DNA from 2 places in the Ligilactobacillus sp. ESL1201 genome. Region 1 is predicted to be linked to the other one. Evidence: predicted binding sites of a transcription regulator. Region 1 holds the regulator's gene; the other holds the start of a gene.
What was found. Region 1 encodes NrdR, which represses ribonucleotide reductase genes. Its sites were predicted from a motif close to ACACNATATATNGTGT; they were not measured.
Positions count from the first base shown of each region.

Region 2: nrdH (glutaredoxin-like protein NrdH) is a predicted target of NrdR. The motif match lies at 1,857-1,872, and genes of this name have one in related genera.

Region 1 covers NZ_CP196362.1:1,175,201-1,178,614, forward strand. The annotation lists gene dnaI (primosomal protein DnaI) at 1-110, opposite strand, end outside; gene ACSYSK_RS05955 (replication initiation and membrane attachment family protein) at 125-1,480, opposite strand; gene nrdR (transcriptional regulator NrdR) at 1,504-1,974, opposite strand; gene mutM (DNA-formamidopyrimidine glycosylase) at 1,998-2,834, opposite strand; gene polA (DNA polymerase I) at 2,846-3,414, opposite strand, start outside.
Region 2 covers NZ_CP196362.1:1,342,057-1,345,470, forward strand. The annotation lists gene dnaX (DNA polymerase III subunit gamma/tau) at 1-485, opposite strand, end outside; RNA gene ffs (signal recognition particle sRNA small type) at 559-645, opposite strand; gene ACSYSK_RS06765 (nucleoside deaminase) at 674-1,165, opposite strand; gene ACSYSK_RS06770 (class I SAM-dependent methyltransferase) at 1,162-1,776, opposite strand; gene nrdH (glutaredoxin-like protein NrdH) at 1,921-2,151, shown strand; gene nrdI (class Ib ribonucleoside-diphosphate reductase assembly flavoprotein NrdI) at 2,148-2,528, shown strand; gene nrdE (class 1b ribonucleoside-diphosphate reductase subunit alpha) at 2,509-3,414, shown strand, end outside.

The DNA.
Region 1 (3,414 bases):
AAGTGTGCCACGTCCGGATCATTTAGTACCGCTTGGCGTAGCCGCTTGTAGCGCGCTCCCCAGTTGTTAGTTTGCAACTGTTTAGTCAATTCCTTGCCCAGATTCTCCATACTTCACCCCCTGCTTAGTTTTGCTGGTGTTTTTGCTTTAGTTGAGCCAGTCGTTGTTGTAATTCCGTTTGTAATTCCCGTGAAACGCTGTGCTGTTGGACCGGCTGTTTTTCGTTAGCCCACTCAGGCAGTTTTTCTTTTTGGATTATCTTTTTGGTCCGCCGTTTAGGACGCGTAAATTGCTGTGTTTTATCTTGCTGTCTGCGCACTTCTTGCATCGCTTGAGCGGCCGTGGTGATCTTTTTTTTCGACCAATCTGCCGCAATTTTTTCAAAATAATTCTTATTCATGCTGGCATTATCCTGGTCGCTTAGCAGGTAATGAATTAAGACGTTCAACACCTCAGCGGGCAATTTTTGCTGCTTGACCATGTTCATTACCGCGTATTTTTCCGCATCGGTGACCGCCACGTTAGTCTCTTGTTTGAGCACGGCTAAAAATTCTAAGGGACGGTAACTTCGACAGGCGGCTAACAACTGGGCATCTTCTTGGTTGCCTTCAGTCGGTGAACTAGTCACCTGTTTATTAGCACTTTTTGGTTGGACCTGGGGGTTTTGTAGTTGAAATTCAAAATTACGGTGCGCCAGTTGCTTAAAGTACTTAAAATTCACCTGGTTACTTTTTAGATCGACTGCTTGCTCTAGTAACTGGACTAGTTCAATTTCACCCAAGCCATACAACAAGCTCACGGTTTTGATCGTCTCCAAGTGTGCCAATACATCTTCTTGGTCGACAAAGGATTTAGCCAGTAATTGTTTAAAAAATTGCAGATCCAGTTGGCTTTTTTCATCAGCTATCCGGGGCAGGGATGGTGTCGCAGATCGTGGGTGTTGCACCGTCGCTCTTTTTAATAAGGTTTGCTGTGACAAAGTGAAAACGTCTAAAAATGACTGCGTCACCTCTTTAGCCTGACCGTAATTAAAACTGGGCGGGCATAGCGTATGTTGCAGCCTGTTAAACGTCGTTTGCCCGACCGTTTCAAATAATAAAGTACTCAACAAATCGTCGGCAAAAAATGCCGGAGCCGTCAGTGGTTTTTGAACCTCATAAAGAGTTAATTTACCCAAACGGTCAGTTTGTTGAAAAGAACGCAGCAACCCCAACCCTTCTAGCAAACTGCGGGCCGCTAAAAATTCCTGTAACCCCAGCGACAATCCCGTTAACAACACGGTATTCAACGAGCGCTTAACGAGATCCGGGTGCGCCTGTCCTTTTTGACTCAAAAAAACGTAAGTGCCGTAGGCCGCGGTACTCATTAACGGCAAGTAAAGATCGACTAAAACTTGTTGATCAGCGGCGTTTAACTGACTAGCGGCAATTACTATAAAACTGTCTTTAGGAGAAATTTCCCTTAGTTCTTGTTTTGTCATTTGACTCCTCCTAAAGTGTGAACTTAATCATTTTTGTGGGCGTCTCGTTTCATCAGTTCATCGACTTCGGCCGTAAACGAACCCATATCCTTAAATTCGCGGTAGACACTGGCGAAGCGAATATAAGCAACGTCATCGGTCTCGGCTAGCTCGGCCATCACGTATTGCCCGATCAGCTGGGTCGAGACCTCATTTTCTCCCCTACTGCGAAGCTGATTTTCGACCCGATCGACTATCGCGGTCAAACGATCCATTCCCACCGGCCGCTTTTGTGCCGCCTGCATGATCCCTTTTAGGACCTTGTCGCGTTTAAATTGTTCCCTGTCCCCGTTTTTTTTGATCACTAATAGCGGGGTTACCTCTAAGCGTTCAAACGTAGTAAAACGAAAACCACAATGTTCACATTCCCGGCGTCGTCTAATTGCCCGCCCGCTATCTGCCGGACGACTATCGATGACCCGCGAACCACTTTGATGACAGTGGGGACAAACCATCTTGTTCACCTCGAATAAATTAATTAAATTTTAACACATAGTTGCTGACAGTGGGGACAAAAATGAGTCCCCCGCTGTCCGACTTTGATCTTAGCGATCGGCGTTTGACAGCGCGGACACGGTTGGCCTTTTTTACCGTAGACACATAGCTGTTCTTGAAAAGAACCGCTGTGAGCGAAAGCATCGGTAAAAGTAAAGATCGTCGTCCCGTGCGCCGCCACCGCTTTTTTTAATTCCAAGATAATATTATCGTGCAATTCTTGTGCTTGCGCGCGCGTCACGGAACTACAAGGCGTTTGTGGGTGCAGCTTAGTTAACCACAAAACTTCATCGACGTAGATATTGCCTAATCCCGCCACCAGCGTTTGGTCCAGTAATGCCGGTTTTAACATTTTCTTTTTCTTAGTCAACGCCCGGTAAAAGTCGTTAACGTTAAACTGTTCGGGTGTAGGTTCCGGACCGAGCTTTTTTAGCGCTGGTAAGTCGTTTTCCGCTCCCGTGGTCATTAACTGCATCCGCCCAAATTTACGCACGTCATTATAACGCAACTGGCTGTGATCGGTCAGCTGAAATACCACGTGCGTATGTTTATCTAACGGAGCGGTAGCACTTTTAACACTATACTTGCCTTCCATGCGTAGGTGCGAAACCATCGTTAGCTGGTGAGAAAAGCGAAAAAGCAAGTACTTGCCCCGCCGGTCGATTTTTTCAAAGGTCTGTCCTTGCAACGCTGTGACAAATTGCTGTGGGTCTCCTTGAATGATCTTCGGGTATAAGATATCGATATCTTGGATCTTTTTTCCCAGTACTAAAGCACTTAAACCTCGTCTGACTGTTTCTACTTCTGGTAATTCAGGCATAGTTTCTCCTTTTATTTAGCATCAAACCATGTTTTACCGTGGGCACAATCAACTTTTAAGGGAACCTGCAGCGAAACCGCAGAGTCCATCACTTGTTTCACCGTTTTGGTAAATAGTTCTAATTCTTCCGGTGGAACTTCAAAGATCAGTTCGTCATGTACCTGTAGTAACATCTTGGTTTGCATCTTTTTTTGCGTTAATTCTTTTTGCATATTAAGCATGGCAACCTTGATTATATCGGCCGCGCTGCCTTGGATCGGACTATTCATCGCCGTTCTTTCCGCGAAGGAACGCACGTTATAATTTTTATGGTTAATGTCTGGCAAATAGCGCCGCCGGTGAAAAATCGTTTCGACGTAGCCATTTTTTCGGGCACTAGCAACGATTTGTTCCATGTACTTTTTAATACCGGGAAAGGCTTCAAAGTAAGACTCGATAAACTGCTTAGCTTGTTTACGCGTGGTCCCGATATTTTGAGCCAAACCGTAATCGCTAATACCATAAACGATCCCAAAGTTGACCGCCTTAGCCCGCCTGCGCATCAACGGCGTCACTTGCTTAGGATCCGTTAAGTCAAAAA
Region 2 (3,414 bases), 170 kb from region 1:
ATTTTATGCGGCTCGGTAGTTGCCAAGATAAAAACCACTTGGGCCGGTGGCTCTTCTAGCGTTTTTAACAGCGCGTTAAACGCCCCCGTCGATAACATGTGTACTTCGTCGATGATATAGATCTTATACTGGCACTGTGTCGGTGCGTATTTGACCTTATCGCGGATCGCCCGGATCTCTTCGACCCCATTGTTGGAGGCCGCATCGATCTCGATCACGTCGTTTTGGCGCCCGGCAGTGATCGACTCACACAGTTCGCACTGATTACACGGCTCGCCGTCTTTTTGGTGCGGACAGTTCAGTGCCTTAGCGAAAATTTTAGCAGCGGAAGTCTTTCCCGTTCCTCGTGGGCCAGTAAATAGATAGGCATGTGAGGTCTGCTTGGTCACCAAAGAATTACGCAGCGTACGCGTCACTAACTGCTGACCAACTAGATCGGCAAACTTTTGTGGTCGCCAAGCGCGGTACAAAGCCTGATAGCCCATGTGATTTATTCTCCCCTTCAAAATACTTTAAAAAAAGCCCCGATCTTCGTTCAGACCGGGGACTCACTATCACAATAACTTAAGGCACATGCCAAACCAAACTTAGTGCTGCTTCCTTCCGGACCTGACACGATTTGTAAGGACAACATTGCCCCAAGGCCTTTCGGCACTTACTATCTTACATTAAATCAACATAAATTACCAGTTTTTTTATTTTTTTTACGCAGCGTACCAAAAAAGTCTTGTAAAATCGCGGTGCAAGCAGACGCGCAAATTCCTTTTTCCACGTGAGTGTAGTGGTTAAAACGCCGGTCAGCTACCAAATTAACTAACGTGCCGGCCGCTCCCGCCTTAGTATCCGCACTCCCGTAATAGATCTCCGGCAAACGCGAATTAATAATTGCACCCGCACACATCGGACACGGCTCTAAGGTGACAAATAACGCGCAATCGTCCAAGCGCCAACTATGCAACTGCCGGTTAGCCGTACTGATAGCCGCGAGTTCTGCGTGTGCGCAAGTTTGCTGGTCGTTCTCGCGTAAATTATGCCCGCGCGCAATGATTTTTGCGCCCCGCGTGATCACACAACCGACTGGGACCTCACCTAAATCAGCAGCTTGCTGCGCTTCTTTCAGGGCAGCTTGCATAAAAAACTCTTTTTGCTCTGAGGTGTAATTCATTGCAACTCCTCGTTACTACTGTGCAACACGAAATAACCCTTGTTTTTGACCAGCACGTCACAGTTACCAAAAACTTCTTCCATCTTTTTGCGTGCCGAAGCCGCGCCCTGCTTTTTTTGAATCACGGCTACCAAACTACCGCCCGCGACTAAATGTTCCCTGGCCTGAGTCAGCATCGCATGAACGACTTTTTTGCCCGCCCTGATCGGTGGGTTAGTAATAACGCCCGCGTAAGTTTGACCTGCGACCGCGGCGTAAATATCGGACTGGGCCACGTTAACGTTGGTGATCCCGTTAGCCTGCGCGTTTTTATTGGCTAACTCGACGGCACGTTGGTTAACGTCTAACATATCGACTTGCACCGTGGGATGTAACGTCGCTAACGTCAAGCCGATCGGACCGTAGCCGCAGCCCAGATCAAGTAAATTACCCGCCGGAAAAGCAAAATCCGCTAATGCATCCAGTAACGTCCTGGTCCCAAAATCGACCGTACTTTTAGAAAAAACACCGTTATCCGTGGTAAAAACAAAATCCCGCTGCGCCAATTCAAAGTGCCACGTTTTTTCGTGGTGAGCAGCGCTGGGCGTTTTTGTGTAGTAATATTCTGTCATTTGATCTCCTTTAATAAAAATTAATTTTAACGCCTCAATGGCGCAAAAACACAAGTAGTAGAAATTTTATTACGTGTAAAACACTATATCTAGTATCATCTTTAGTGTATAATGAAATTCGATCACTTACGGGAGGGACTTAACATGCAACTAGAACTCTACACTAAAAATAACTGTATTCAATGTAAAATGACTAAACGCTTTTTGCGCGAACACCAAATTCCATTTACCGAACATAACGTCAACGAGGTACCAGAAGCAATCACTTATCTCAAACAAAAAGGGATCCGTAGCGTACCGGTCTTAGAAAAAGACCACGAGCCCCTGATCACCGGCTTTCGGCCCGACCTGTTGCAAAAGTTGGTGGTGCAATGAAAGTCGTCTATTTTACGGTCACTGGTCAAACTAAACGGTTTATCAATAAGTTAGCCATCAGTGATACTTACGAAATCGACCCTATCGACCCAGAAATTGCCATTACAGAACCGTTTATCTTACTCACTCCAACCTATGATCCTAGCATCACCGAGCCGGTCACGACTTTTTTAGCTTTTGGCACTAACAGTCAGTACCTGCGTGGCGTCGCCGGGAGTGGCAACCGTAATTTTGCGGAGCTGTTCGTCTTCACGGCTAAAAACATCGCGCACAAATACCACGTTCCGCTGCTTTATTCTTTAGAATTCAACGGCACTCCAAAAGACGTCAGTAATTTTGAAAGGGTGGTCCAAGAAATTGACGCTGCAAACAATTGATCCTAACCAAGTTACTTATTACAACCTCAATAATCAAGTCAACATTCCTAAGGATGGCCAGATCCAACTGCATAAAGACCAAGAAGCCCTGACGGCCTTTTTGCAAGAAAACGTCGCGCCTAACCTCATGACTTTTGCTTCCTTGCGCGAACGGTTCGACTACCTAATCGCTAACGATTATTTAGAAGCCGATTTTATCCAGCAATACGACTTTGCCTTCATTGAAAAATTATACCATTTTCTAGCGGACTGTCATTTTCACTTTAACAGTTTTATGGCAGCTTACAAATTTTACGCCCAGTACGCACTGCGCACAAACGACGGCAACTACTACCTGGAAAATTATACCGACAGGGTCGCCGCTAACGCCTTATACTTCGCTGACGGCAACACAGACCTGGCGTTAAAACTCGCGGACGAATTGATCCACCAACGTTACCAACCCGCAACTCCTAGTTTTTTAAATGCCGGCCGCAAACGCCGCGGGGAATTAGTCTCTTGCTTTTTATTGCAACTGACCGACGACATGAACTCGATCGGCCGGGGGATCAATTCCGCGCTGCAATTATCGCGGATCGGTGGTGGCGTGGGGATCACCTTGAGTAATTTACGTTGTGCTGGTTCGGCGATCAAGGGGATCAAAGGCGCGGCTTCAGGAGTCGTCCCGGTCATGAAATTACTAGAAGACAGCTTTTCTTATTCTAACCAATTGGGTCAAAGACAAGGAGCTGGTGTCGTTTATCTGAACGTCTTTCACCCCGACATCATGGATTTTTTGGCGACTAAAAAAGAAAACGCCGACGAAAAAATCAGGGTCAAGACTCTGTCTTTAGGAGTGATCGTCCCCGATAAATTTTACGAACTGGCACGGCAAAACACAGTGATG